3 regions of the Salinivibrio sp. MA351 genome follow, and region 1 is predicted to be linked to each of the others. Evidence: predicted binding sites of a transcription regulator. Region 1 holds the regulator's gene; each other region holds the start of a gene.
What was found. Region 1 encodes CRP, which controls carbon source genes, mostly activating them, when cyclic AMP is high. Its sites were predicted from a motif close to TGTGANNNNNNTCACA; they were not measured.
Positions count from the first base shown of each region.

Region 2: a site for CRP is predicted at 3,222-3,237, ahead of dinG (ATP-dependent DNA helicase DinG). Genes of this name have one in related genera too.
Region 3: a site for CRP is predicted at 3,420-3,435, ahead of malT (HTH-type transcriptional regulator MalT). Genes of this name have one in related genera too.

Region 1 covers NZ_MUFG01000003.1:25,492-35,861, forward strand. The annotation lists gene kefB (glutathione-regulated potassium-efflux system protein KefB) at 1-1,365, opposite strand, end outside; gene kefG (glutathione-regulated potassium-efflux system ancillary protein KefG) at 1,355-1,939, opposite strand; gene BZG78_RS02630 (ABC transporter ATP-binding protein) at 2,133-4,061, shown strand; gene BZG78_RS02635 (TIGR02444 family protein) at 4,070-4,549, shown strand; gene BZG78_RS02640 (hydrolase) at 4,536-5,504, shown strand; gene BZG78_RS02645 (YheU family protein) at 5,649-5,867, shown strand; gene BZG78_RS02650 (phosphoribulokinase) at 5,924-6,793, shown strand; gene crp (cAMP-activated global transcriptional regulator CRP) at 7,043-7,675, shown strand; gene BZG78_RS02660 (DUF1338 domain-containing protein) at 7,794-8,585, opposite strand; gene astD (succinylglutamate-semialdehyde dehydrogenase) at 8,596-10,077, opposite strand; gene astA (arginine N-succinyltransferase) at 10,079-10,370, opposite strand, start outside.
Region 2 covers NZ_MUFG01000012.1:67,514-77,883, forward strand. The annotation lists gene BZG78_RS08500 (primosomal replication protein) at 1-227, opposite strand, end outside; gene BZG78_RS08505 (TSUP family transporter) at 270-1,043, opposite strand; gene dinG (ATP-dependent DNA helicase DinG) at 1,058-3,130, opposite strand; gene BZG78_RS08515 (porin) at 3,667-4,677, shown strand; gene BZG78_RS08520 (DUF2057 domain-containing protein) at 4,766-5,413, shown strand; gene BZG78_RS08525 (hypothetical protein) at 5,550-5,933, opposite strand; gene BZG78_RS08530 (YbaN family protein) at 6,352-6,819, shown strand; gene apt (adenine phosphoribosyltransferase) at 6,857-7,402, shown strand; gene dnaX (DNA polymerase III subunit gamma/tau) at 7,460-9,700, shown strand; gene BZG78_RS08545 (YbaB/EbfC family nucleoid-associated protein) at 9,725-10,054, shown strand; gene recR (recombination mediator RecR) at 10,058-10,370, shown strand, end outside.
Region 3 covers NZ_MUFG01000017.1:16,368-26,737, forward strand. The annotation lists gene malQ (4-alpha-glucanotransferase) at 1-507, opposite strand, end outside; gene BZG78_RS10000 (glycogen/starch/alpha-glucan phosphorylase) at 631-3,081, opposite strand; gene malT (HTH-type transcriptional regulator MalT) at 3,590-6,298, shown strand; gene BZG78_RS15660 (PAS domain S-box protein) at 6,746-8,512, shown strand; gene BZG78_RS10015 (DUF368 domain-containing protein) at 8,595-9,524, shown strand; gene BZG78_RS10020 (hypothetical protein) at 9,528-10,022, shown strand; gene BZG78_RS10025 (SCO family protein) at 10,022-10,370, shown strand, end outside.

The DNA of each region.
Region 1 (10,370 bases):
ACGTAATAAATCGAGCTGCGTAGCATCACCATAATACACTTCGTATCCATAGCGGCGTAGTAACTTGATTTGAGTCGGATCACGTTCCAGGATGGTCACCCCAATTTTATTGGCGAACATCAATCGACCGACTACCTGACCAAACCGACCAAATCCGGCAATGATGACTCGCGAGTCAGTCTCAGTGAATGGCGCTTGCGGAGGCAAGGATTCAGGCTCGTTAAAAGTACGCGCAAACCAACGCTGCTGGAGCGAGAGAATTAACGGCGTAGTCATCATCGACAAGCTCACGACCACAAGCAAAAAGGCATTTAATTCTTTATCCAGTAGCCCTTGGCTACGCGCGGCAGTGAAAATCACAAAGGCAAACTCTCCCCCCTGACTGAGCAATACCGCCATTTGACTGCGCGCCTTGGGCGCGACACCAAACGCACGCGCCAGTCCATACAGTAAGCAGGCTTTACCACCGACTAACGCAGCCACGGCACCGATGATCGCCCAGGGATATTCCAGTAAAAGCCCTAAGTCGACCGTCATCCCGACCGCTATAAAAAACAGCCCGAGTAATAAACCCTTAAAGGGCTCAATTGCCGTCTCAAGCTCATGGCGGTATTCACTCTCAGCCAACAACACCCCGGCTAAAAACGCCCCCAGCGCCATCGATAGACCAAGGCTTTGCATGGCCAATGCAATCCCGATGACCAAGGCAAGCGCGGTGACATTAAACAACTCGGTGACGCCACTCATCGCGATCAGACGAAAAATAGGGCGCAAGAAAAAGTGACCGCCGGCCAAGAGAGCGCCAATGCCTAAAAACATCCAGAGGACATCAAACCAACTGCCTGCACTGCCACCGGCCAACGCTGGGATCACAGCCAGTATCGGGATCACGGCGATATCTTGAAATAATAAAACGGCAAATCCAGATTGTCCGGTTTCGCTGCGCATTAAGCGTTGGTCTTCGATGATTTTCATCGCAATCGCGGTAGAAGAAAGTGCCAGCCCCGCCCCGATCACCACGCCTTGTGGCAACGTGAGCCCAGCGAAGACACTTAATGCCCCTATCACGACCCCGGTCAGCACCACTTGACTACCACCAAGGCCGATAATGGGGCGCCACATATTCAATAGCTTTTTAGGGTTAAGCTCCAAGCCAATCAAAAACAGCAGCAGCACCACACCAAATTCGGCAAAATGCAGGGTTGAGTCGACATCATCGATTAAACCCAGCCCCCAAGGGCCAATCACAATGCCTGCTACCAAGTAGCCAAGCACCGAGCCCATACCCAAACGCTGCGCCAAAGGCACCGCAATCACGGCTGCCAATAAAAAGATAAACGCAATGAGCAGAAAGCTATGATCCACGATGTGCCTCCTGCTTCGCTAAAGGGTTAGCCAACCAGTCCGCATAGAGTTCAGCAAAGGCATTGCGATCAGCATCGGTGACGCGGCGCGCCCAGTGAAGAACTAAAGGTGAGACCCAGTGCATGCGGCATAACGCCGCCGTCAGTTCAAAAGGTTGCAATAACTCCTCCATGGAATATTTGTTGTAGCCGATTTTACTGAACGCTTCTGCTGCTCCACCTGTGGTGACCACAAAACGACATGTTTTTCCCGCTAACGCATCTCCCCCTTGCCCATGAGCAAAGCCTTTTCCGAGCACCACATCAATCCACTCTTTCAATAACGCCGGGCATGAGTACATCTGTAGGGGGTGTTGAAACACCAACACATCGGCGTCAGTCACCAACGCACGCTCGTGATGGACATCCACCACAAAATCCGGATAAGCGGCGTAAATATCATGCACAGTGACATTCGCCAGCGGGCGTATCGATTCGAGTAATCGGCGATTGGCGACCGATTCATCCGGATCAGGATGCGCCACAATAACAAGCACCTTGGGAGGGCGTGGGTTGTCCTTCTTATCTTGAGGCATACGCTTCCTTGTCGTTATGATTGGCCAAGCACGCAATCTGTTCTTTATGCCATGTTTTTAACTTTAACATACAAAAAGGCCACCCCCCTGTCTAACCACTCGCGCCACGGGGTGGAATTTGGCAATCTCCGCATCAAGCTGGTATAACGACCGCGCAACGTGCATCCATCAACCCAAGACAGACTGAGTAATCATGATTCGCTTCTCCGACATTCAATTGCTTCGTGGTGGTAAGCCCCTGCTTGACCACACCTCTGCCATCATCGCACCCGGCGACAAAGTCGGCTTGGTGGGTAAAAATGGCTGTGGCAAGTCCAGCCTGTTTGCCTTGCTACGCCACCAACTTTCGCTTGATACAGGGCACTATGATTACCCCAGTCAATGGCAAGTGGCTTGGGTCGCACAAGAAACCCCCGCATTGGATAAAAGTGCGCTGGAATATGTGATTGATGGCGATACCGAATACCGTGAGCTGCAAGACGCGCTGCGTAACGCCGAAGCCAACGATGATGGCAATGCAGTGGCGTTGTTACACGATAAGCTCGATGCGATTGGCGGCTATACCATAGAAGCGCGCGCCGCAAGCTTGCTGGATGGCTTGGGGTTCAGTCAGACGCAAATCCATTGGTCATTAACGCAGTTCTCTGGGGGCTGGCGCATGCGACTTAACTTGGCACAAGCTTTGTTATGTCGCTCAGATTTACTGCTACTCGACGAGCCCACCAACCACCTCGATTTGGACGCAGTGATGTGGCTAGAAAAATGGTTGCAGCAGTACCCGGGAACCTTGGTCTTAATCTCACACGACCGTGATTTTCTTGATCCTGTGGTCAATCGTATCATTCATATTGAGCACGCCAAGCTGAATGAATACACCGGTAACTACTCGGATTTTGAAGGCATGCGCGCGCAAAAGTTAGCACAACAGCAAGCGCAATATGAGAAACAAAAAAAGCAAGTTGCTCACATGCAATCCTACATTGACCGTTTCCGATACAAAGCCAGCAAAGCCCGCCAAGCGCAAAGTCGGATAAAAGCGCTGGAACGCATGGAAAAGGTGCTACCGGCTCAATACGATAATCCGTTTAGCTTTACCTTTTTACCCCCTGATGCATTGCCCACTCCTATTCTTATGATGGATAAGGTGGCCGCTGGCTATAACAAAACGCCAATTATCGAGAACATTCGCCTTAACTTAGTGCCTGGGGCACGCATTGGCCTGTTAGGGCGTAACGGCGCAGGCAAATCAACGCTGATCAAGTTATTGTCGGGCGATTTGCCGGCGATGGCTGGCGAGCTAAGCTACTCTCAAGGGGTGAAAATAGGTTATTTTGCCCAGCATCAACTCGATACCTTACGCATCGATGAAACGCCGCTCCAGCATCTAAATCGCTTAGCACCGACCACTGCCGAGCAAACCCTGCGTGATTTCCTCGGACGGTTTGGCTTTCAAGGTGACAAAGCGTTGGAAAACATTGGCCCTTTCTCTGGCGGTGAAAAAGCACGTTTAGTCCTTGCATTGTTAGTTTGGCAAAAACCGAACTTGTTACTGTTAGATGAACCGACTAACCATTTGGATCTCGACATGCGCCAAGCGTTAACGCTCGCATTGCAATCCTATGATGGCGCGATGGTGATCGTCAGCCACGATCGCTTTTTATTGCGTGCGACAGCCGATGACTTGTATTTGGTGGACAATGGCGCAGTGCTGCCCTTTGATGGCGACTTAGACGACTATCACCGCTGGCTGACCGAACAACAACGCGCTGATCGTGCGGAAAACAAAAAGCAAGCCGCAGACGAAAAACTTGCCCCACAGCAAACGCAGTTAGATCGAAAAGCACAAAAGCGTCGTGAAGCCGAATGCCGAAAACAAACGGCGCCACTACGAAAAAAAATTGACCGTTTAGACACAAAGATCGAACAACTTTCTGCCATTATCGCAGAAGCAGAAAACCAATTAGCGGATCCCGCTATTTACCAGAGTGACAACAAAGCCCGTTTAACGGAGCAATTGCAACGCCAAGCCGATGCAAAGTCGACGCTCGAAGAGGTGGAACAAGAATGGATGGAGCAACAAGAAGCGCTAGAAGCCCTGGAGGCGACATTCAACCAACACTAACGCCTGGGATGGCAAACGCCGCCGATCTTTGGCAGTTTTGTTTGCACCACTATGCTAAGCAAGAGGTCAAACAAGCCTGCCTTAAATTACAAGACGAGCACCAAGGCAATGTGAACCTTGCTTTGTTGCTCGCTTGGATTGAAAGCCACGGTTACGGGCTTAGCCCCGAGAGCCTCACCCAGCTTAAACACGCCTTGAGCCGGTCTGAACATTTGCTGATCGCTTATCGCCATCTAAGGCGCGATCTCAAGCCACGCGTGGGAACCGGCCAATATAAAAAAATGCTCAACTTTGAACTCAGTTTAGAAAAGTTCCAGCAACAAGACTTGATTGAAGTGCTTAATCGTCAATCCTGGCTCACACAAGCCGCGTCTCCCTTGGCCTATTATTGCCGCCAGCTATCCCCCTCTGCCCGTAATCTCTATACACCACTACGGGTAGACCGGCCTGCAAAAGAGGATGGAGCATGCGATGATGACACCCTTTAATCCCATTCCAACTGCCCGTAATGCGCATCTGCAAACCTTACTGCCACGCCTGCTGCGCCGGCAACCGCTTTTTGCGCCTATTTGGCAAGCGTTTGATCTGCCTGACGGTGACTTTGTCGATCTTGCATGGACGCATCATCCCGAGGTAGGACAGCCTATTATTGTCTTGTTTCATGGCCTGGCAGGAAGCTTTGATAGCCCTTATGCCAATGGATTATTGGCCGCTTTTAAACAGCAAGGCTGGTGCGGTGTGGTGATGCATTTTCGCGGTTGCAGTGGCCGTCTTAATCGCGCGCCGCGGACTTATCATTCCGGCGAAACGGAGGACGCTCGGGCATTTTTGACCTATTTACGCCAGACCTACCCGAACAATGAGATTGCCGCTGTGGGAGTCTCTTTGGGAGGAAACATGTTGGTGCGCTACCTGGCCGACTATCAGCATGATCCGATTGTCAGTTGTGGTTGTGCTATTTCTCCCCCGCTCGATTTAGCGGCGTGCTCGACCCGTATTCAACAAGGGTTTTCCCGTGTTTATCAAGCGTATTTGCTACGGTCGATGCGACAAACCTTATCGGAAAAACTTACCCGACACCAAAAAGTGGGCCGGTGGCATGCTGGGGAGCGGCCAAAGATTAAAACTCTGTTCGAGTTTGATCAAACGGTCACCGCACCGCTGCATGGCTTTGACGATGCTCAACACTACTATCAAAGCTGTAGTGGTTTATCTGTCCTTGACGCTATTACGGTCCCACTTGCGATTATCCATGCGAAAGACGATCCCTTTATGACCGACGCAGTAATCCCAACCTCGCCTCTGCCCGCGAATATTGACTATCAACTGAGCGAGCATGGTGGGCATGTTGGTTTTGTTACCGGCAGTTGGCGCCAGCCACAGTTCTGGCTGGAGCAGTCGGTGCCTCACTGGTTAGCCTCACGCCTTTGCTCGTCCCGTTAAAAAGGGACGAGCAAAGCAAAAAAGACCGACGCACATTGATCTACTGCATTGTGTTGAATGATTGGGTAAAATGCGAGCTGATTCACAATATCAGCATCAAGCACCCTAACGTCTCAGCCATAAATCAACAAAAGGTGATGTAGTATGATGGTTCCTTGGCAATCGGTCCCTGAGGAAACACTGACTCGTTTAATCGAGCACTTTGTGTTACGGGAAGGAACCGATTATGGTGAGCAGGAAGTCAGCTTTGCACAAAAAGTGGCGGATGTTCGCCAACAACTGCAATCCGGCGACGCCGTGATTGTGTATTCTGAGTTGCACGAGACAGTGGATATTCGTCGTAAAGAAGCACTCAGATCTTAGCATCGCTGTACGCAATAAACAGCGATACACATTCAGACTGAATGACAGGGCGCGTCATGTCGGCTAAACATCCAATCATCGCGGTCACCGGCTCTTCAGGAGCAGGGACCACCACCACGTCCGAAGCATTCCGTAAGATGTTCCAGATGATGAACATCAAAGCGGCGTGGCTAGAAGGGGACAGTTTCCATCGCTTTACGCGACCGGAAATGGACGTCGAGATCCGTAAAGCACGTGAGCAAGGACGGCACATTAGTTACTTTGGCCCCACCGCCAATGATTTTCCGCGATTAGAGCAGTTTTTCCGTGAGTACGGTGAACTCGGCACAGGCAAATATCGCCGCTACTTGCATACCTTTGATGAAGCGGTGCCCTACAATCAAATGCCAGGGACCTTCACACCATGGCAGGATTTACCCGACAATACCAACGTACTATTTTACGAAGGCTTGCACGGCGGTGTGGTTGATGGTGAGGTCAATGTCGCCCAACATGTCGACCTATTGATTGGTATGGTCCCAATCGTCAACCTTGAGTGGATTCAGAAGTTTGTCCGCGATACCCGCGATAGGGGCCACTCACGCGAAGCGGTCACCGACTCGATTGTGCGGTCGATGGACGATTATTTGCATTATATTACGCCGCAATTCTCACGCACTCACATTAACTTTCAACGGGTGCCGACGGTCGATACCTCCAACCCACTGAACGCCAAAGGCATTCCTTCGTTGGATGAGAGCTTTGTGGTGATCCGCTTTCGAGGGATGAAAAACGTCGACTTCCCTTATCTGCTGCAAATGATCACGGGGTCTTTTATGTCACGGCATAATACACTCGTCGTGCCAGGCGGTAAGATGGGCTTTGCGATGGAACTTATCATCCGTCCATTGATTCAGCAGCTAATCGAAAAAGGCAAGATTGGCTAGGGCGTAGCGCATCTATCGTGTATTACTTCTCAAGCCGTGATCTTAGCCACGTTTTTGCCAGATTTTTAGGCGGTTGGCCTAGATCAAAATCAAGAAATTGCTAACAAAAAAAGATACACTCTTGTTAACATACAGTGAGCTTGTAGCCCGCGCCCAGACTTCGTATTCTGTGCATAGATCTGGTGGGTTACCCCTCAGACAAAGATAGGACGTTGTTGCCGGGCAACACATGCAGAGGAAATAAGTTATATGGTTCCAGGAAAACCTCAAACAGACCCTACACTCGAGTGGTTCCTTTCACATTGTCACATCCACAAGTATCCGTCTAAAAGCACGCTGATTCATGCAGGCGAAAAAGCGGAGACCTTGTATTACATCGTGAAAGGGTCTGTCGCCGTTCTAATCAAAGATGAAGAAGGCAAGGAAATGATCCTGTCTTATCTTAACCAAGGTGATTTCATCGGTGAGCTAGGCCTTTTCGAAGATGATCAGGAGCGTACCGCTTGGGTTCGGGCTAAGTCTCCTTGTGAAGTGGCAGAAATCTCATTCAAAAAGTTCCGCCAACTGATCCAGGTTAACCCCGATATATTGATGCGTTTGTCCTCACAAATGGCGCGCCGTTTGCAAGTGACCAGCCAAAAAGTGGGGGATCTTGCCTTCCTGGACGTCACGGGCCGTATTGCGCAAACCTTGTTGAATTTAGCGAAGCAACCCGATGCCATGACGCACCCTGATGGCATGCAAATTAAGATCACACGTCAAGAAATTGGCCAAATCGTTGGCTGCTCGCGTGAAACCGTGGGACGTATTCTTAAAATGCTGGAAGAGCAAAATCTTATTTCAGCCCATGGTAAAACCATCGTGGTATACGGTACCCGCTAATCACAGCGCTCTCTGTATTCCCAACCGACGCCCTGGCGTCGGTTTTTCTTTTTAAAACAAAAAAAAGGAAGAGCGAACTCTTCCTTAACCGTTTAGGCCTCGTTATATCCACTATTTGTTAGTGCGTGCTCTCAAAAATTTTATCCGCTGAAGCGGCAACAAACCCCTGGTACAACTCACCGTTGGGCAACACATAACGCTTAGCAAACTCATAAAACCCACCTGGAATGGTTTGCGTGCCATCAGAGAAAACAACAGGGACACGGTCAGCCATGGTGGAGGATTGCTCCAGATAAACGGATGCGTCCCCTTTTACTTCCCCACCCGCTTCGTTAATTGCAAAGCCATTGTCTCGCAGCTTTTGATTAACCGATTGGCAATGATCATGAGCCTTTAACTGATTGACACTCACTGTGAAATGATTCGCGCCATAACCGTGCGCGGCTACCCAGGACGCGTATTCACTCTCCTCAGCAAGCGCTTGATAGGTGGCGCTATCGATGTCCCAAAGCCGCCCCTGATGAAGAAAATCGCTCCCTGTTAGTGACGACGCATCGACTTGTGCCACCAGCTTGTGAACAATGGCTTGCAGCGCAGGCGAGCATTGCTCGACCATCAATTCACTGATAAACACTTTCGGCATCAAAGGATCGGGGTGCTCGAAATGGCAGGCATTGAGCTTTTTCGCTTCAAAGGTATAGTCCCCTTTTTGCTGATAGCCTAGCGCCAGGAAGGGGCGCGCCAAGACCTCAAGCCCAACCTTGGGCAAACCAAATGTCCGCAAGGCAATATGATCATTGATTAAAGGCTGCCCTTCTTCGAGCAAGGCATGTACCTGATGTGCCGATGGGCAAAGACGGTTAATATAGTCTTGCCATAATTTATCGAATAACGCTTGGCCACTGTCCATGTTGGTCTCCTTAATCTTGTTGAGTCGGAATACCGGGGGCGAACGTCTCAGGCAGTACCACCTGATCCCCTTCCATTGATGCCATGGGATAAGCGCAATAATCGGCGGCATAGTAAGCGCTTGGACGTAAATTACCCGACGCACCTGGCCCGCCAAATGGCGCATCACCGCTTGCCCCTGTCAACTGACGATTACGATTCACAATCCCTGCGCGAATATGATCGAGGAAGTATTGCCATTCGCCCTCGTCTTCACTGATAAGGCCTGCCGACAAACCATAGCGGGTATCATTCGCCTTCGTGATCGCATCAGCCATATCCTGATAGCGCTGCACTTGTAGTAGCGGACCGAAATACTCTTCGTCGGGTAACGCTTGAATGCCACTCACATCTAAAATCCCTGGAGAAATCACCGCATCGTGTAAATGCTCGCACTCTATGACGGGGGTAGCTCCCAGATCGATCAATTTTTGTTGTGTGGCCAAAATCCCCTCGGCGGCAGCCATTGAAATTTGAGCGCCCATGAAAGGTGCGGGATCATCAAACTGGCCACCCACTCGCACGGTTTTGGTCCATTGTGCTAGGCGAGTCAAGATCTTGTCACCCACTTCTCCCTCAGGCAGCAGCAGGCGGCGTGCACACGTACACCGCTGACCGGCACTGAGGTAGGCCGATTGAATAATGGTGTATACCGTGGCGTCTAAATCACCGAACTGATCACTCACCACCAAGGGGTTATTGCCCCCCATTTCCAGCGCCAGCATTTTATCGGGCTGGCCAGCAAACTGACGATGAAGAATATGCCCCGTATTGGCGCTACCGGTAAACAATAAACCGTCAATACCGCGAGCTTGGGCCAGCGCCTCGCCGGTATTGCGCCCACCTTGTACCAGGCTGATCAGTCCTTGCGGTAATCCCGCTTCGAGCCAATAGCCCAAGGTCTTCTCCGCGACTTTTGGCGTCAGCTCAGAGGGTTTAAATACTACGCTGTTGCCCGCCAATAAAGCTGGAACAATGTGGCCATTAGGTAGATGCCCAGGGAAATTGTAAGGCCCGAATACCGCCATAACGCCAAGTGGACGATGGCGTAATACCGCTTGGGTGCCATTGACGTCTTTTTCACGTGAGCCTGTTCTTTCGTGGTACGCGCGCAAGGAGATCGCCACTTTGCCTACCATGGCCCCGACTTCGGTTTTGGTTTCCCACAAGGGTTTGCCCGTTTCTTCGGCAATGACCCGAGCCAGTTCATCGGTATTAGCTTTCACTATCTCGGCAAAGCGTTCCACCAGCGCTTGGCGCTCAGAAAAATCGGTATTACGCCAACGCAAAAACGCGTCGCGTGCGGCGCTGACCGCTTGCTCCACTTGCGAACGACTCGCTTCTGCACCTTGCCAAATACATTGACTATCAAAGGGGTTTTGCGAGGTCATGATCTCGCCCTCGCCTTTTACCCACTCGCCATGAATCAAATGGCCTGCTGATTGCTTTGTCATTTTATCCCCCCATGGCAATCAAACGCAGTTGATCGCCGTTTTTTACATTCAATGCATCGGCAACCGCTGGGCTAATCACAACTTGATTGGTTTCGTGATCGATCGCAGCTTTCGCCGCGGTGGCACGGAAGCCAGCAAAATCGGTATTCGATATTAAATAATCCTGCGCGCTACTGTGCTCTCGTACGCGCGCTGAGGCGGTGAAAGAGTGACGTACAGACTCAATATTGGGGCGTAAGCATTCTACCGTTGGGCCCGCATCAAAGATGTCGACATAACCACGGCAAGAAAAG
Region 2 (10,370 bases), on a different contig from region 1:
TGGGTCGCACGTGCATCGGTCAGCACCCCTTGTTGGTGATCGCGCTGCATCACTGCCAGCAATCCTTGGGCTTCGTTCACACAGGGTGTGAGCAATTTGCCTTTGCAATGAAAAAGCGTTGTCGCGAATAAAGGCGCGCGGGCTTCGCCACGGCGTCGGTCAACCTCTGCGGCCTGATTGGCCAGTTGCTCAAGGTGTTGGGACATTGCATCGATTTGCGCTTTCATTATGGGTCTCTCAGTCACGCACAGCGGCGACGATAACGGCGATTAAAACCAAGCATCAACGGCCAGTTTACCGGCTAAAATCACCACCGCGGTCACAAAAATAGGTCGAATAAACTGACTGCCAAAACGTATCGCGGAGTGGGCGCCAATAAACGCGCCTAGCATTAAGCATACGCCCATGGTCAGCCCAAGCGCCCAGTTCACATGGCCCAAAAGCGCAAACGCCACCAATGAGGTAATATTACTGGTGAAGTTCATCGCTTTCGCCAGTCCGGAAGAGAGTAAAATATTCATCCGATAGAGCGACATGGTAGACACCGTCCAAAATGCGCCCGTACCCGGACCGGCAACGCCATCATAAAAGCCCAACGACAGGCCTTGGCTCCATTGCTTCATCGGTAACTTAGGGCAGCGCGCGGGGAGCTGGTTGTTATCTCCTTTAGGGTGGGGATGCCAAACGGTGTAAATCGCTGCCACAAGCACCACCACGGGGATCGCCTTTTCTAACCATTCAGTGCTTAGCACATCAACCAGTAAAGTCCCTGCAGTTGCGCCAATCAAGGTGCCCCAAAACGCGTGTTGCCAAAATAAAGGCGAAAAAAGACGTTTTTTATAATAGGTAAAGGCAGCGGTGCTGGAGGCAAAGGTCGCGGCCAGTTTATTGGTACCTAATGCCACATGGGGCGGCAAACCCAGTGATAACAGGGCTGGAACAGTCAGCATGCCGCCACCGCCGGCGACGGCATCGATAAAGCCGGCGACAAAAGCAGTCAGCCCTAGGATCACTAAGGTCGAAAGATCAATCAATTCAAGCATAGTCACTCGTTAATTTAAGGTTCGATCACGCGTTTGAATGGCGGCAGCGAGTCGAGTAAAGATTGGCCATATCTGCGGGTGATAATGCGCCGGTCAAGAAGCACTACCTTACCAGAATCTTCCTCTTTGCGCAGTAGACGACCAACTGATTGCACCAGCTTTTTACTCGCTTCTGGGACCGCGATTTGTAAAAACGGATTGCCACCGCAGCGTTCAATGTACTCCGCGTGAGCTTCTTCCACTGGAGAAGTGGGGACCGCAAAGGGGATTTTTGTAATAATGAGATTAGTCAATAAGTTACCGGGTAAATCTAAGCCCTCGGAAAAACTGCCGGTGCCAAAAATGATGCTGGTTTTGTCCGCACTGACTGCTTGCTGATGGGCCTTTAATAGCGCCGTGCGTGATTGTGTGCCCTGACAGAGCAGTTGCCAGTCGCGTTGTGTGACCGTTTGCTCAATGGCTTGGGTGACTTGTTTCATCTGCCAATAAGAGGCGAACAATACCAAGGACGCTCGCTCGCCCTCTAGGTGCTCAATAATTTTCTCGCTCAGTGCCGCCGTAAAGGCACTGGCTTGCGGCTCACAAGGCATGGTTGGGATCACCAAGCGCGCTTTATTGGCGTAATCAAACGGCGAGGGCAAGGCTAAATAACGCGAACCATCGCTTTCACTCAGTCCGACTTGGCGGCAAAAATAGCTAAAGCGATTCAGGGCACGCAAGGTCGCAGAAAACAGGCCAACCCCGGCGGCGCGAGACCAGAGCATTTGATCCAGACGCCAGCCTACTTCTAAGGGAGAGACATGCACCCACAGATCCCCCTCGCGCTCACGGCAGGCTTGCACCCAACGGGCAAGCGGTGCGCCTTTATCGGCATTCGGTTGGGCCATTAAGGTCCAGACTTTTTCTAAATTTTCTAACCGTTGGAGGAAAAACGCGGTTTCGGCAAGCGCCGGATCAGCCAGTTTGGCAGAAATGTCATTTTCTTTCAGACGCTCATTGATCAAATCATGGATCTTTCCCAATGCCTGATGGGCTTTTTTGCTCGCGGTTTTAAGCTGCTCACTGGGCGCAATCAGGGCTTCGGGCAGTTCACCGTCGGCAAAGCGATAACAACCGTCGTCGTTGAGCGACAGTTGACTGAGCATGTTTTTTGCCTCGCGTAACCCTGGGATCAGGGTTTGTATCGCCTCGAGTAAGCTATCGACAAAGCGGTGTGCACGTTTGATATCCGCAGTGTTCCCGAGTTTAGTGGCGGCTTGATTGAGCTTTTCTAACCAGCCCACCACGCCAAGCAAACTGGCACTGGCGGCAGAAAAATCGCGCGCCACCGTGGGAAGGTGGTGCGCCTCGTCAATCATATACAGGCACTGCTCTGGCTCGGGCAAGATCACCCCGCCGCCGAGTTCGAGATCGGCGAGCAGCAAGCTGTGATTGACCACCACCACATCGGCTTTATCCATCGCCTCGCGTGCTTTGGCAAAGGGACAACCACGGTGAGCGGGCAGGCCAGCATGGCAGGTGTGTTTGTCAGAGGCGATCGCTTGCCATAGGTGATCGGCAATCGGTTTGGGCCAGCTGTCGCGGTCGCCATCCCATTTTCCTCGACTCAGAGCGGCGTAAAGATCATTCAGCAGCAATTGCTCGCTGCGCTTAGGTTTTTGGGCAAATAGCGCCCCTTGGATGCTCTCGGTATCTGCCACTGCACTCAGCTTGTGTGCACAGCAATAACGTTGCCGCCCTTTCGCCAAGATAAAATCAAACGGCTTGGGGCAGATACGATGAAAAAACGGGATATCTTTATCGGCGAGCTGCTCTTGCAACGCCACGGTTGCGGTCGACACCACCACTTTTTTATTGTTGTTAAGCGCAAACGGGATCGCGCCCATCAAATACGCCATTGATTTGCCCACCCCTGTGCCGGCCTCGGCCACCAGTAGCCGACGCTTGGGGTCATAATCACCCGCCAAGGTTTTGGCCAGCTCTGCCACTAAATAGTTTTGYGCTTTGCGCGGAATAAAGTGGGGAAGTTGGTCTTGTAGCGTTTGGTAGCACGCGCGAATGTCTGATRTTACGGCAGGGCTGAGCATCAACAGGTCCGAGTAGTAAAGGATAAGCCCCAGTATAACACGGGGAAAAAACGTGAAAACGATCGCGAAATGTAAGTTTTCCTTACAGATATGAGATCTTGGTCACGAATTTAATTTGAACCATTCGCTGCTATCTTGCTGATCTGCCGTTTGATTAACAAAAAGCCGTATTTAAGCTGTTGATTAGTTTTTTATTCTAAAAATTAAATAATAAAAGACATTGGTCAGAATTTTATATCGCAAAGGGGTGTTGTTAAATTTCATCAACGCACACTGCTAACGAGGTTTAAACTGTGATCTTAGTTCATTAATGTTTCCTATCTGTTTGTTTTTAAGTGTTTTTTGTCTATTTTGTAATGCGCTTCCAGCCAGTTGACAGAACCTCAAATGTTCTGCACGATTAGCCACGAAGTTTCAGTGAACTGGCATTTTGTGCTTCGCAGCGTTTGCTGCTGGTAACAGAGTGACAGTCACCATAAAACAGAGTTCCATGAAGGAACTCATAATGATTAAATAGAAAAGGCAGTGGATTAACCATGAAAAAGACTATTCTAGCAATGGCAGTACCAGCTCTGCTGGCTGCTGGCTCAGCATCAGCAAGCATCAACCTGTATGACGCAGAAGGCGTTAAAGTCGACGCATCGGGTGCCGCTGAAGTTCAGTACATCCAAGAAATCGGTAACAACCAAGACGGCAAATGGCGTCTAGACGATGGCGACTTCGCTATCAATACTGAAGTAGCGGTTTCAGATAAACTTTCTGTCATCGGTGCAATGGCATTTGAATTTGAAATGAATGATGCCAACAGTAACTATAAAGACAATGATGTTGCTGCAGGTGTCGAAACAGGCGAGAACCGCTCGAACGTCGAAAATGACGAGCTTTACGTAGGTTTTAAAGGTGACTGGGGTCAGTTCACTGCTGGTCGTCAATACTTGCTGATGGATGATTCTGGTATCACTAAAGATTACGAGCTATCAGCAAACAGCTTTGGTGCAGACTATGAGCAAGCAGCTCAAGTCGGTAAATACGTGTATGATAACGGTACTTTCTACGGTGCTGCAACCTACACTGATAAGAGCGATGGCATTGACGATAACTCTCAAGCTGGCGATGATGTTCGTGTATACGAAGCTCGCCTTGGTTATCGTGTAGCAGACGTTGACGCACGTGTTTACTATCAAAAAGCGGATAATGTTGACCGTAATGGCAACGACGACAAAGATGCATACAACTTTGAAATCGAATATGCAGGTATCGAAAACGTTGGTCTAGCAGCATCGATTGGTCGTACCTCTTCAGATATTGGCGGTATCGATACCGACACAGACTACACCTCAATCGCAGCTGACTACACCATGGGTAAAACCACCTTTGCTATCGGTTACGATAACAAAGACGAAGATGGCAAGTCTGATGTGAATGGATACTACGCCAACGTGACTTATGCACTGCACAGCAACGCACACGTGTATGCAGAAGTGGGCGATAGTGATGAAGATGAGAAAGATTGGGGTTACGTAGCAGGTATGGAAGTTAAGTTCTAATTGAGCTTAAATCCTATTGCTAAGTTGTAGCACTGATTACAAAAGCCGCCTTAGGGCGGCTTTTTTCGTCGTACCGTTTGGAGTGACAATGAAAAAGTTAACAAAAGCCGCATGGATGCTGGGTGCACTGATGGCATCGAGTGTCATCCATGCAGCGGAAATTACCTCCGCCCGTCATATTGAATTTTTAGTGGTGGATGGCAGCAAAATCAGTTTTGACAACTGGGCGCCGCAGCAGACCATTGAGCTTGCTAATGGCACCCATCAGTTGGTGATGCGCTTTGACGGCGAAGTGAAACGCGGCAGTAAAGAGGTGATTTTTACCTCGCGCCCGTATTTGTTTGAGCTTAACGTTGATGGCCGCGATGCCACCATCAACATTGATACCAACCTACGGGTGAAAACCCAGGCGACCAGCTATTTTGATGATAACCCACAATGGCAGGCTGAGTTTGATAATGGCGAGGTAATGCCGTTAGAAGCCGTCGAGCTTAAAGGTGATGGCTTTGGCGCCTATGCCGATATGGAAGCGCTGGTGGCCGAGTACAACCGCGAAAACGGTATTATTATCGACCAAGGTGAAAGCAAAAACCTTAACGACGTGTTAGTCGAGGTGGACGACCAAGGACAAGCCTCAATAAAAGGCGATGCCTTGTCGCAGCTTAAGCTTTGGTATACAAAAGCCAGCGACCAAGAGCGTAAAACCTTCCGTCGTTGGATCATTGATCAAGATTAAGCGCGTGTTCGGGGGAGGCGTGGTAGTCAGTATCACCCACTTGACAGCTTTACACGGTCAATAAAAAAACGCGCCCAGCTGATGCTGGGCGCGTTCCGTTTAAGCCACGGTGAGACAAGCGAAAGTCGACCTGGGCTCACACCGATTTACGGGGGCCCGTTGTCGCGCGGCGAGTGGCCGGATCGTGGTGATAATAGTTTGATGCGCGGCACTGCGGACAGCGCTGCTCCGCGGCATCATTGATTAAATCATCGAGTGGAATGTCACTCTCACAATCGGCACACAATCCGTAAATTTCCAAATCCATGGCACACAAAGCCGCATCGACTTTTTCCAGACGTTCACCGAGGCAACGAATTGCGCCAGGTAGGCCTTGGCTTTCTTTGATCAGCTCTGTGACAGTCAGGGTGTCGCAATGCTTGTCCCAGTCTTCACGCAAACGCGTGGTTAAGGTGGCGATCAGCTCGGCACGCTCACGAGTGAGCTTACGCCGTAGCTGCGCAAGAGTATTTGTATCCATGGTCAGTTCGCTTGATTGGCTAAATGACGTTTATCATGACCCAATGCACCAAGTTGTTACCCTGATGTAAATCAATAATCGGATTAAAACCTTACAAAACGTCCGTTTTTAGCGGGGCTAAGCTAGGCTATAGTAGCTGCTCACTGATGTTATGTTGTTGTGAGCGTTGTAACCTATGAATCACGAATTTAAAGAACCTTATAACCTAAAGTATTTTATCGGCTTTTTGTTGGTCTTACTGATCCCCACCTTACCCGCAAGCCTCACTTGGCTCGGGATTGTATTTGGCGGTTAATTACCGCCTTATTCATTACCGCCTCATTTTTCCTCAGCTCGCCCTGTACCCATCGCGGCTGGATCACTACACTGGGATAAGAGGGTCACCCTGGTGACGCGCAGCAATAAGGGCAAGTTGGCTATGCAGTCAAAAACGGTGCAGTCAAACGCGCCACAGTCAAAAGCGCGACAAACAACACCCGCGCCGCCAGCTCCATCCGTCGCTTGGCGTTGGGCGTGGAACGGTTTGGGTTGGTTTTGGGTCGCACTCGGTGCCGCCGGGGCGTTTTTGCCTGTGTTACCAACAACTCCGTTTTTGTTGCTCGCAAGCGGCTGTTTTATGCGCGGCTCTCCCCGTATCGCCAATTGGCTTCATGCCCATCCAACGTTCGGGCCAATATTGACTGACTGGTACCAACAACGCGCCATCAGCCGGCGGGTCAAAAAGCGGGCAACGGTGATGATCGTGGCCAGTTTCTCACTCTCAATGTACATGGTGCCAGCGCTCTGGTTAAAAGGCATGCTACTACTTTGTCTGATTGTGCTCTTATGCTGGTTTCTCCGCCTGCCTGAGACGGAATCTGTTGCTGGTACGGCCGAAAATTCATAACATGGCGGTTTGCGTTTTTTACCGATGAGAATTGGCCATGAGCAACGACAACTTGGATGTGATTAAACAAAGCATTCAAACCATTCCTGATTACCCTAAGCCAGGCATCTTATTTCGTGACGTCACCAGCTTGATGGAAGACCCGACCGCCTACCAGGCCACCATTGATGCCCTGGTAGCAAAGTATCGGGATCAAGGCTTTACCAAGGTGATTGGCACCGAATCGCGCGGCTTTTTATTTGGCGCGCCCTTGGCCTTAGCGCTAGCATTGCCATTTGTGCCGGTGCGCAAGCCAGGCAAATTGCCACGGGCGGTGATCAGCGAAAATTACCAGCTAGAATACGGTGAAGATACGCTTGAGATTCACAGTGATGCCATTGATGACGGTGATAAAGTGCTGGTGATCGATGACTTGCTCGCCACCGGTGGCACCATTGAAGCCACGGTCAAATTAGTACGTCGGTTGGGCGGCACCGTGGAACACGCCGGTTTTGTCATTAGCCTACCGGATATTGGCGGTGAGGAAAAACTGACGGCGCTTGGCGTTAGTGTGTACAGTTTGTGCGAGTTTGCCGGCCATTAACGGTGAACACGACGCTGGGCCTTGGGTCATTTATCAGCCACTAGGAAGCCAATTGACATGAGTTATCAAGTTCTTGCACGCAAATGGCGCCCCCATAACTTTGACGCGGTGGCGGGGCAGAGCCATGTGCTGACGGCGCTCGCCAATGCGCTCGATCATGACCGCCTGCACCATGCTTACCTGTTCAGTGGAACGCGGGGAGTGGGCAAAACCACCATCGCACGTATTTTTGCCAAAGGATTAAATTGCGAGCAGGGCGTGTCGTCCTCACCGTGTGGCCAATGCGCCACCTGCCGTGAAATTGATGAAGGGCGTTACGTTGATTTGTTGGAAATTGATGCTGCGTCACGCACCAAGGTAGAAGATACGCGCGAGCTGCTTGATAACGTCCAGTATAAACCCGCACGCGGACGGTATAAGGTGTACCTGATTGATGAGGTCCACATGCTGTCGCGGCATAGTTTTAATGCCTTGCTTAAAACGCTGGAAGAGCCACCCGAGTATGTGAAATTTTTGCTGGCGACCACGGATCCGCAAAAATTGCCGGTGACCATTTTGTCGCGCTGCTTGCAGTTTCATTTAAAACATTTTGACGCCAGTCAGATCCAAACCCAGCTCGATTACATTCTGGGCCAAGAGGGCGTCGAAGCTGACGCGCGCGCGCTGATGCTACTGTCACGTGCGGCAGAAGGCAGTATGCGCGATGCGCTGAGCTTAACCGATCAAGCGCTTGCGCTCGGTAACGGTCAGATTAGCACCCGCGCAGTAGCAGAAATGCTAGGGACCTTAAGCAGTGACAATGCGTTGTTGTTACTGGAAGCATTAGTGAATCAAGATGCGGTTGAGCTGATGAATGGGCTGGCGCAGATTGCACAAATTGGCGTCGAATGGGATGGGTTGCTTAAAGAGCTCGCAGGCCAGCTTCATCAAATTGCGTTGGCGCAAACACTGCCTCAAACCCGCGATGATGCAGAGGGTGATCACGCGCGCATACAGGCTTTAGCGTCGCGCTTAACGCCGCAAGATGTACAGCTATGTTACCAAATAGCGCTGCAGGGTCGACAAGATTTACCCTATGCCCCCGATGGACGTGCGGGACTAGAGATGGTATTGCTGCGGATGTTGGCGTTCCAGCCGGTTAAAACGGTGCCTTATGAGCCGGTGACTATTGCCGTGCCCGAACACGCCCCAACGTCGCAGGCGCAGCCAAGCGCCTCAAGTATGGCGTCAGGCGCCCAGCCCAAAGCGGCGAGCGAAAACCCTGATCCAACTCAAGCGATTAGCGCATTAAAAGCGCAAGTTGCCGCGTCGGAGCGCCGTGGGCCTGCCTCATCCGAATCATCTATCTCGGCGACACCCTCTGCGCCTGACACTAGGCCGGCCGATCCGATCGCATCTGTGCCTGATCACGCTTCGTCGGCGGCTGATCACGATGACAGCACACCGATATCGCCTGCATCGGCTCCCGCGGCAGATACGACGCCAGCAACGGACGCATCAGACGTGCCAGCCAGTGAGGCACCCGCGTCTGCGGCATCGAGTTTGATTCAAGCCCGCAACCAGCTGCGTAGCAGGATGAAGCGACAAACCAGTCAGGCCGAGTCTGGCGCAAAAAAGGCGAGACAGACACCGGCCAAGAGTGATGCATTATCTGTGTTGGATCGCGTTGCGACCGCTGCAGAATCGACATCGCCTGTGTCTGACGCCAACTCAGTCGCGACCTCCACCGCAACGCCATCTGAGCCGGTGCCCGCACGGCAACGCGACACATCATTGGCGGCGACGGAGCCTTATCAATGGCGTCCTTCTCAGCCCCAAGCCAAGGCGCCAGCCACCGCGTCGTCGTTGACGCCAAAGGCGCTCAAACAAGCGCTTGAGCATGAGAAAACGCCAGCAATGCGCGACAAGTTGGTGCAGGAGACCAACCAACAAGATCCTTGGTGTGCGTTGGCCGATAGCCTTGAGGTCGAGCGGTTGGTGAAACAAATGGCGCTTAATGCCGCTATGGCGCGTGAAGGCGACCAGGTTCGGCTGACATTAAGGCCTGATCAATCACACCTGAATACCGAAAAAGCGCAGCAACAATTAACGCAGGCCTTGACGACGGCCTTGGGCGCCCCCATAACCTTGGAGGTACAGCTCGGCACGTCGGGAATCACACCGTTAGAGCGGCGCGAGCAACTCTATCAACAAAAATTAGCGCAGGCGACACACAGCCTGCATAATGATCCGAATGTCACTTTTATGCTTCAACGTTTTGCGGCGGAGTTAGAAGAAGACAGCATTCGACCAATTTAAGACACCTAACCAAGAGAGAGAATTATGTTTGGTAAAGGCGGAATGGGCAACATGATGAAGCAGGCGCAGCAAATGCAAGAGCGCATGCAAAAAGTACAAGAAGAAATTGCCAGCATGGAAGTGACAGGCGAAGCGGGCGCAGGCATGGTGAAAGTGACCATGACAGGCAGCCATAGCATCCGTCGTGTCGACATCGATGATAGCTTGATGGAAGATGACAAAGACATGCTGGAAGACTTGATTGCAGCCGCATTCAACGATGCTGCACGTCGTGTTGAAGAGCAACAGAAAGAAAAAATGGCAGACGTGACAGGCGGTATGCAGTTACCACCGGGCATGAAAATGCCGTTTTAATCTATGCGCACCAGCCAGTTACTTGAACAGCTGATGGACTCGCTGCGTTGTTTACCTGGGGTGGGTCCCAAGTCGGCGCAGCGAATGGCGTATCATCTTTTGCAACGTAATCGCCAAGGGGGGCTTGCCCTGGCGCAGTCACTGAGCACGGCAATGACCGACATTGGCCACTGCAGCCAGTGCCGGACATTTACAGAGCAAGACGTGTGTGCCATTTGTGATAACCCGAAACGACAAGCAACCGGACTGATTTGTGTGGTTGAAAGCCCGGCCGATATTGCCGCCGTTGAAGCGACCGGCCAATATGCCGGGCGCT
Region 3 (10,370 bases), on a different contig from region 1:
TTTGTGCGCATTCAGTTCAGGTTGTTTATAGCACTGAGAAGGCGCCATAATTAACGTCATCTGATAGGGAGATTTGCGGCGCTTTCGGTTTACAAAGAGACGGTGGTAGCCCCAAGGTAGAGCGCACGGTAAGCTAAAAACGAGCGGGCCACCCTCACTGCGTTCATCGCGAATAATTTGTGACTGAAGATAACCTTCAAAGCACTCGCCCTGTTCGGTTTCCAAACGCCAACTAAAATCACTGTCTCTGGCACTGGTGCCAAGGTAAAGCGCAATTTCAACCGGTTCGTTGTCTTGCACCACCTGTACGGGGGCAAGCACATCCGTTTTATGTTTTCTCTCCGCTGATGCCAACAACGCATCATCATGACGTGTGTCATAGCCAAGTGACGTTAATAAATCATGTAAGGTACTGTCTGGCACCGCCGCTTCTGTGCCCCAAGCACTGATATAACGGTCGGCAAGATTCGCCATGTGTGCGACTGTCTTTAATGCAGATTCTTTCATCGCTTTCTCCGAGGGGTCTGCCCCCTTCTTTTATTGGGCAATATTGTTGTCATTATTATCAGGTGGCAAGGCGAATCCCTTGCCACCTATCAGGTTGTTAACCCGTTATATTGCAATTAGCAATTAGCGTTTGATCGCTTTTAGCTGCCAAATATTATTAACATAATCACGGATGGAACGGTCAGAGCTAAACTTACCAACCAGCGCGGTGTTAAGAATGGCTTTGCGTGCCCACTGCGACATGTCTCGATAATCACGATCAATGTCATTGTGTGCGCGGACATAATCAGCAAAGTCAGCCAAACATAAGTACGGGTCACCACTTGTCATCACGCTGTCAAAGACAGGGCGCAGCAAACCAGGCTGCCCTGGCGTGAAGGTTTCATCCAATAGGCTATCTAAAGCGGCTTTTAGAAGCGGTTGATTTTGGTACGCTGTTTCGGGTTGATAGCCTTTTTGGCGTAATTCGGTGACACCATCAACATCTAAGCCAAAGATATAGATATTATCGTCACCCACTTCTTCACGGATCTCGACGTTAGCGCCATCCATGGTACCAATGGTCAAGGCACCGTTAAGGGCCATTTTCATATTACCCGTGCCCGACGCTTCTTTACCGGCCATTGAGATTTGCTCTGACACATCGGCGGCTGGAATGATAATTTCTGCCATGCTTACGCGGTAGTCTGGAATAAACACCACTTTAAGCTTATCGCCAACGCGTGGATCGTTATTGATCGTTTCGGCCACCTTGTTGATAGCGAAAATGATCGATTTTGCCAGTTCATAACCTGGGGCTGCTTTAGCGGCAAAAAAGACAACACGCGGCGCCATGTTAAAGTTTGGCTCGTTGAGCAAGCGCTGATAGAGCGAAATCACATGCAATAGATTTAAGTGCTGACGCTTATATTCGTGTAGACGCTTGATCTGAACATCGAAAATCGCATCGGTGTTAAGCGTGATATCGAGGTTGGATTTTACCCAGTCAGCAAGGCGCTGTTTATTGCGCTTCTTGACCGCCATGAAGGTTTTCTGAAAATCAGCGTCGTCAGCATATTGTGCAACCTGCTCGAGTTGCTCAAGCTGTGCTGGCCACTGCTCGCCAATTTTTTCACTGATCAAGTTTGATAAATCAGGATTACAGAATTTCAACCAACGACGCGGTGTAATGCCGTTTGTCACATTTTGAATGCGACCTGGATAAAGCGCATCAAACTCAGGGAATAAATCACGTTTAACCAACTGTGAGTGCAAGGCCGCGACACCGTTGACAGCATAAGAGCCAATCACACACAGATTCGCCATGCGCACCATGCGTTCACCTTGATCATCGATCACGGATAACACTTGCTGTTTGCGCACATCACCAGGCCACTTTTGCTCCACGTCTTGTAAGAAACGATGGTTGATCTCGAAAATGATCTCCATATGGCGAGGAAGAAGCTCTGCCATGAGCGATTCACTCCACGTTTCAAGCGCTTCAGGTAATAACGTATGATTCGTGTAAGCGAAGGTACGGCTAGCAATGGCCCACGCTTCATCCCAACCTAAGCGATAATCATCTAGCAACACACGCATCAGTTCCGGAATGGCGATCGTTGGGTGAGTATCGTTAAGCTGAATGGTTTCATACTCCGGCAACGCCGCCAACGCATGTCCTGCTTCCAAGTGACGGCGAAGGATGTCACCCACTGAGGCGGCGCTATGGAAGTACTGCTGCATTAAACGCAGCGTCTTGCCCGCATCATGATTATCGTTGGGGTAAAGGACTTTAGTCAGGTTACCCGCATCAATATCAGCTTGCTGCGCATGGGTGTACTCGCCCGCATTAAAAGCATCAAGCGCGAACGGTGTCAGTGCTCGACCTTCCCACAAACGCAATGGATAAACGGTGTTACTTTGGTAACCGACAATGGGTAAGTCCCAAGGCATTGCCTGGATTTTCAAGCTAGGCACCCATTGACGATAGGTATGCCCCGCTTCCTCAACAACCTCAACATGGCCATAAAAACCAATGGTTTGAGTCAGGTCCGGACGGACGACTTCCCAAGGGTAGCCTTCTGGCTCACGCCATGCATCAGGCGCTTCTTGCTGCGCCCCTTGATCGAAAGATTGGCGGAAAAGGCCATATTCGTAGTGTAAGCCATAGCCAACTGCTGGATATTGCTGTGCCGCGAGTGAATCCATAAAGCAAGCGGCGAGACGCCCAAGCCCACCGTTGCCGAGTGACGGGTCACGCTCTTGCTCTAATAAGTCGGTAAGACCCAGACCGAGTTCACCAACGGCCTCAGCAATCACATCGTATAAACCCATGCTAATCAGGTTGTTGCCCGTCAAGCGGCCAATGAGAAATTCAAGAGATAAATAGTTAACGCTTTTTGCCTGTTTGATCGCTTGATCGTTTTCAGTCGCCACCAAGTCGCCTGTTGTGTGCTCAGCCAATGCACGCCCTAAGGCAAGGTACCAATCGCGTTGTTGAGCGGTTTCAGGTGCGTGACCTAGCTGGGTCAAGTGTTGGACCATGCTGATTTTAAACGCACTTTTATCAAAGGCATGTTGCTGTTTTGGGGTCATGTCATAACTCTCAATAATGGAATGAAACCTTGATGGCTATTCATCCTGCCCAACTCGAGAGTAACAAACATCCTCCCACTCACAGTGACGGAAAGGAGGAGATAGCAGGGCGTAGAGAGCTGTGTCACACACCAACAGTGAGCCGCCTCTCATCAATCCTAGCATCCACATACAAGCCAGTGATCAACATCACGTTATGGGACAAAAAGCATTCGAAAAGCAGCATGAAAAGTAAGAAATCACTTTTGTTATTTTTGTGCTCCAGCGCAAATTCTATATTTTCCAGGACACATAAATGTACAAAGCTATTTTAAAGGATAGCGAAAACAAAAAACTATTGTGATATAAATCACGAATATAGGGCGTAGATGCACCATTCTAGAGCAATCAACACAAGAGTGGAGAGAGATCATAGTTTGCTATCTAGGAGTCGCATAGACTCCAAGGAGGATAAAGCAGTGTCGCGCTGAGGGGCCGGCACCGTATTTGAGGTTAAGGACAGTGTGTTATGTGGATCCCATCAAAACTTACTCGACCAGGTCGGCTTTATAACGCCATATTGCGCCCTCGGGTGCTCGATATGCTACAACAAGCGCCTCACTATAAATTAGTGATGTTCCGCTCCCCCGCCGGCTATGGCAAAACAACCATGGCCGCACAATGGCTGGCTGATCAGTCCCATGTTGGCTGGTTTAGTATTGATGACAGTGACAATGATAGCTTCCGCTTTATTAACTACTTGTTACAAGCCCTGCATCAAGCCACGCAAGAAGGCTGCGCAAACACCATTAAGCTTGCTGAGAAGCGCCAATTCTCATCGCTTCGTGCACTTTTATCCGATGTGTTTGCCGAGTTAGCGAATTTTCATGCCACCAGCTATCTGGTATTGGATGATTATCAGCTTATTGATAACGAAGAAATCCATGAAGCCATGCGTTTTTTCATCAAGCACATGCCGGATAACCTCACTTTGGTCGTCACTTCACGAGCCAACCCGCCATTGGGCACCGCGAACTTGCGTGTTCGTGACTTAATGATCGAAATCGGGAACGAATTACTCGCCTTTGATAACGAAGAGACCACCCGCTTTTTTAATCAACGCGTGGCCGATGGGGTCGATGAGTCAACCGCCAATGCCTTGTGTACCTACGTTGAAGGTTGGCCGTCAGCATTGCAACTGATTGCGATTCAAGCACAGCACCAAAAGCGTACGCTCATGCAAAGCGCGGCCTCGTGTGCCAGCTTTAACCATGCCCATCTTTGGGACTATTTAGCGGAAGAAGTGTTTGATTTACTTGATACTGAAACCCGTCAGTTTTTGATGAAAGTGTCGGTATTAGAAATGTTCAACGATGAATTAGTCTATGCCTTGACGGAGCGCGGCGACGCGTTGGGGATGCTGGAGTCTCTGAACCGCTACGGTTTATTTATTTATCCACTCGAAGGCGACAACAATTGGTTCCGTTTTCACCATCTATTTGCTGAATTTCTTGCCCATGAGCGCCAGGCTCGGATCCCACAGCAGCAACAAACACTGCATCGGCAAGCGGCCTTAGCTTGGCTCAAGCTTGAATCGCCACATCAAGCATTGCGCCACGCACGTTATGGCGAGGATGATGCCCTGTTGGCAGWTATTCTGAATCAATATGGTTGGCGGATGTTTAACCGTGGGGAGCTATCGACCCTCGAAGCGGCTATCAGCAAGCTAAATAACGAGTACTTGTACCAGTATCCGAGTTTAAGCCTACTTCGAGCTTGGCTTGCACAAAGCCAGCATCGCTATCATGAAGTGGGTGAGCTATTAGCAAGTGCAGAAAAAGCCTATCAAGCTCGCGAAATACCGCTCGACATTGATTATCAAGGCAATGCCAATGCGCTACTTGCACAGGTGGCAATTAATGCTAACGACCCAGAGCGGGCCATGCGCCTGGCTGAAAAAGCACTTGAGCAACTAGATAGCGCGAATTACCGTGGCCGTATTGTCGCGACATCTGTCGTTGGCGAGGTGAACCATGTGCTCGGCGAGCTCGATCGTGCCTTATCGATGATGCAACAAACCGAAAAACTCGCTCGTCAGCACCAAGTGTATCACCAGGCACTTTGGGCAATTTTACAACAAAGTGAAATTCTCCTGGCACAAGGCTATGTGCAAGCGGCATTTGAGCTGCTCGACAGTGCCGATCAACTCATTGAAGATCAGCAATTACACCAAGTTCCTTTACATGAATTTGCTTTACGCCTTCGCGCACAAATTCTTTGGTGTTGGAACCGTTTAGACGAAGCCGAAGCCTGTGCCTACAAGGGGCTCCAAGTGCTAGAGAATCAGCCCCCGAGCAAACATCTACACAGTTATTCCATGCTCTCCCGCGTCGCTGTTAGCCGCGGTGAACTCGACAAAGCTGCCAAGCACATTGAGCATATTGAGCATCTATTACGTGAGTCGGTTTATCATGTCGATTGGACCGCTAACGCGTCTTTATCGTTGTTACTCTATTGGCAAGCCAAACACGAACTTCCTCATATGGAGGAGTGGCTGCATCAAGCCGTTCGCCCCGCGTCGGCCTGTAATCACTTTAGCCAGCTTCAATGGCGTAATATCGCCCGGGCGCACCTCCATCTAGGTCAGTATGATCAGGCTCGCCAAGCCATTGATTTTCTCCGTCGCGAGGCGAACCAAGCCAATCTCGTGACAGATAAGAACCGAAATCTTATCGTGGAAGCGGTGCTCGCCAGTAAAGAGCATGAAACTGAGTATGCGAAAACGCAGCTTCAAGAAGCGCTTATACTCACCAATCAGACGGGTATGATGGGTAACTTTTTAATTGAGGGTGACGCTATCTCATCGCTGTTGCATGCATTGATCGAACAACAAGCGCTTGGCGCGTTAGAACGTCATCGTGCACAACAGTTACTGAAAGAAATCGCCAGCCATCAACGCTCTCGCTCAACCCACTTTGATGAAGCCTTTGTCGAAAAACTGGTCAAGCATCCAAACGTTCCTGAATTAGTACGAACCAGCTCATTGACCCAGCGGGAGTGGCAGGTACTTGGCTTGATTTATTCAGGGTTCAGTAACGAGCAAATTGCTCATGAACTAGATGTCGCCGGGACAACCATTAAAACCCACATCCGTAACCTTTATCAAAAACTCAACATTGCCAATCGCAAAGAAGCGGTCGTCACCGCCGAAAACCTCTTGCAACTGATGGGCAATTAACCTCGCACCACTACGCCCTCAGAGGTTTCTGGGGGCGTAGTTATTATTAAGTCTCAGCCTACATTTTGTGATACTTTGTTGAATTATCAAAAAATTTTCTCATCGATGTACTGAGTTATAACGCGATCACAGTTGGTGCAATTCACTTCTCAGTAAGCTTGGCCTCCCTACAACACACTAAAGGTCAACCTGATGAATTATCCTTTCTAGCTCCCCGCTGCAGGCATTCCGGCAATGGTTGAAAATCGAACACTCATGCGCTCACTTTGGCCTTAAATACCCATCATTTTTTGTGTTGATATTAACCCTAAAGTTGATCGGTCTACTCAACATTCAAGTACCGGATGTGGTACGGTATTTGTTACGAGTTGGAATACACATCACGAAATTGACACCGCCAGCCACTCACAAGTACACGAGTGTTAATGATCAATAAAGGACAAGCCAATGTTTAAGGACTTAGTCGTTGATGGACGTTACAAAAAAACACTGGATCAGTCGATACACGCTATCGTGACCATCGACGAAAAAAATAACGTTATCTATTTCAACGATGCTGCTGAATCGCTGTGGGGTTATCAACGCAATGAAGTATTAGGTCACAACGTCAAAATGCTGGTTCCAGAAGAAATTCGGGGCAGTCATGACGGGTTCATTAATCATCACCGTACGACCCAAGAGAATCGCATCGTCGGAACATCTCGCGATGTACAGTTAGAAAGAAAAGATAGAACTCGTGTATGGGTGAACATCTCGTTAAACCATATTAAACATGCTGGAAAATCTACTTACACCGCATTTGTTCACGATATCTCTGCACAAAAACAAGCTCAAGAGATTGTTAATCAAACCCTCGAGCAAGCTCTAGATGCAGTCGTGACTATCGATGGCCGTAACTGCATCACCTTTGCTAATAAATCTGCTGAGCAAATGTGGGGATACTCTCGGGACGAAATGCTAGGCCATAACGTAAAAATGTTGGTACCTGAACAACACCGTCATGAGCATGATGAATTAGTCAATCGAAACCGAAGAACCGGTATCAACAAAATTGTGGGCTCCACCCGCGAAGTCCCTTTCGTACGTAAAAATGGTGAAAACCGTTGGGGAAGTTTCTCCATATCTAAAATAGAACTTGATGACGAGATTCAGTACACCGCGTTTGTCAAAGACGTCACAGAGGAAGTTGAGCGTCGGGAAGAATTCAAAATGCTATCGATGGTAGCAGATGAGACAGATAACTCAGTCATCATTACCGATGCTGACGGCTATACCCGTTATGTTAACCAAGGGTTTGAAAAACTCACAGGTTATACAATGTCGGAAATGCGCGGCAAAAAACCAGGTACTATGCTTCAAGGGCCAGGAACTAACACCGAAACAGTCGCGAAAATCTCACAAAAACTAAAAAATCGCGAACCCTTTTACGACGAGCTCCTTAATTATAACAAACACGGTGATGCCTATTGGATATCTGTTTCTATCAATCCAATTTTTGATGATAACGGACAGTTATCTAGCTTTATTTCTATTCAAGCTGATATCACCGAAGCGAAACAACGATCACTTGAGGCAGAACGTCGATTTGATGCGATCAGTGTCAGCAATGGCATTATGCAGTGGAGTCTTGACGGTAGACCTGATTCGTTTAATTCGTACATGCTTGACCACTTACGCGCAGAAACATCGTCGAACTCAGAAATTCTAAGCAACAACCTCAAGAATAAGCTCGGAGAATCGACATTTAGCGATGTGCTCTCGGGTAAACAAATAAAAGAAGTACTGCCGTTTACAGCTGCAGACGGAAGCGAACGCCGTTTCGATACTGTCGTCGCCCCCATTTTTGACTCCGAAGGGAACCCTGTTTACCTCGTCTCCTACGGTATTGATGTGACCAATAGAGCCCAAGCTGTTGATGTAACGGAGAAGGAAATGACAAAAGTCGAAGCATCTAGCAGCGAAATACAACAAATTATTGGTGTAATAAACGGCATCGCCGAACAGACAAACTTACTTGCGCTCAACGCAGCTATTGAAGCAGCTCGGGCCGGTGAGTCGGGCCGAGGTTTTGCCGTGGTCGCCGATGAAGTACGACAATTGGCACAACGCTCTGGAGAGTCTGCAGCCGAAATTCGTCGCCTTGTCGATCAAACGAATGAACGCGTGAGGGCACTCGCTGATGCTCTTCAAAATTTAAATGGCGAAGACGACTAGTCGTCCTAGTATAAGCAGGCCTATCACTGACGATTCATCTCGGTATAATGCAGCCCTTAGCTTTTTATCGATGAATGGTATTATGATCAAGAATCTGGTCTCAACCTATCTGAAAGGGGTAGCAATGGGCGCCGCTGACGTCGTTCCTGGCGTATCTGGCGGCACCATCGCGTTTATTACTGGCATCTATACACTATTGCTGGAAAGTATTCGGCGTATTACCCCGAGCTTGTTCTCGCTCTGGCGGCGCAAAGGTTTTAAGGCCGTATGGCAACACATCAACGGCACCTTTTTATGTGTGTTATTAGCCGGAATTTTAAGCAGTATCGCAGGTTTAGCGAAGGGCATTAGTTGGATGCTGGCCAACCATCCCATCCCTCTGTGGTCGTTTTTCTTTGGTCTTATCATTGCGTCAGCACTGCATATCGCCAAACAGCTCCCCGCCCCTAAAATCACGCTAAGAACGGTACTCGCCGCGCTTATCGGTATCGGCTTTGCGTATTGGATCACCGTCGCTAATCCGTTGCAATTGACAGCCAGTCCTCTCACCGTCTTTTTATCCGGCGCCATTGCCATATGCGCCATGATTCTACCGGGGATCTCGGGCAGCTTTATACTGTTACTGCTCGGCATGTATAGCCCGATTCTAGACGCGGTACATCAAGGCCAATGGGATATGCTCGGCTTACTCGCCTTGGGGGCCATCGTCGGCTTATTGAGTTTTTCTCATTTACTGTCCTGGTTATTAGAGCGTTTTTATGCAGTAACACTCGCCTTCCTTACCGGTTTAATGTTAGGCACATTGGGTAAAATTTGGCCTTGGAAACATACTCTTACCTGGCGGACTAACTCATCGGGTGAACAAGTCCCTTTGATGCAAGATAACCTTCTACCGGGCGCGTACGAGGCAATCGTGGGACATCCGGCACAAGTTGGCCTCGCGGTGATTGCCATGATTACGGGCTTTGTGCTGGTATTACTGTTGGAGCGCTTCTCGCCTAAACAGGACTAAACCATGAATGTTTCATCCTCACGCATGCCCGTGAGTCGCCGTCTATTGATCCCTGCCAGTATCATTATGCTGGTGGCGCTTGCGTTTTTTACGCCAACTTGGCTAACCACTTTTGTTGAAAGTGAAAACAGCCCGGCATCCGCATCAACACACTCATCCGTGCTAACAGATGCGTGCGTGCTCAATCAGCAGACTTGCCAGTATAAAGGCTACCAAGCATCACTCGCTGAGCCGACGGTGCGCCCTATGAATGCAAATAGACTGACGGTCATCAGCCCCGAACCACTCGCGCGAAATACCTTACTGGTCAAGCTCAAAGGCGTGGAGATGAACATGGGTGAGTACCGGCTTGCGCTCAACAAAACCGATGAGCAAACCTACCAAGGAGAATTAATGTTGCCCGTCTGCACAGAAGATAGCATGACATGGGTAGGCACGATTACGCTGGATAACGAAGCAAAAAACCATTTCCCCATTAAAGTACGCATGGAGCGATAATGAGTAAAAAAGCTTGGCTAGTCGCCATTATTGCCGTTTGTGTTGGCTTAGGCGCACGCGCCCTTTATGACAATTACCAACAAACACAACAACAAGCGCAAGCTGGCGCGTTGCAGTCCGATGGCCAGCCTTTCAACCTATATAATGTTGACGATCCCCGACCAAGGATTGTTTATTTCGGCTACACCCATTGCCCTGATGTATGTCCAACATCACTTGCGGTTTTGTCGGCGGCATTAAAGTCGCTGCCAGAGTCGACGCAAAAGGCGGTATCGCCTGTATTTATCACGCTGGATCCAAAACGTGATACCAGCGAAAAAGCCGCCGAGTACGCGCATTTTTTCCATC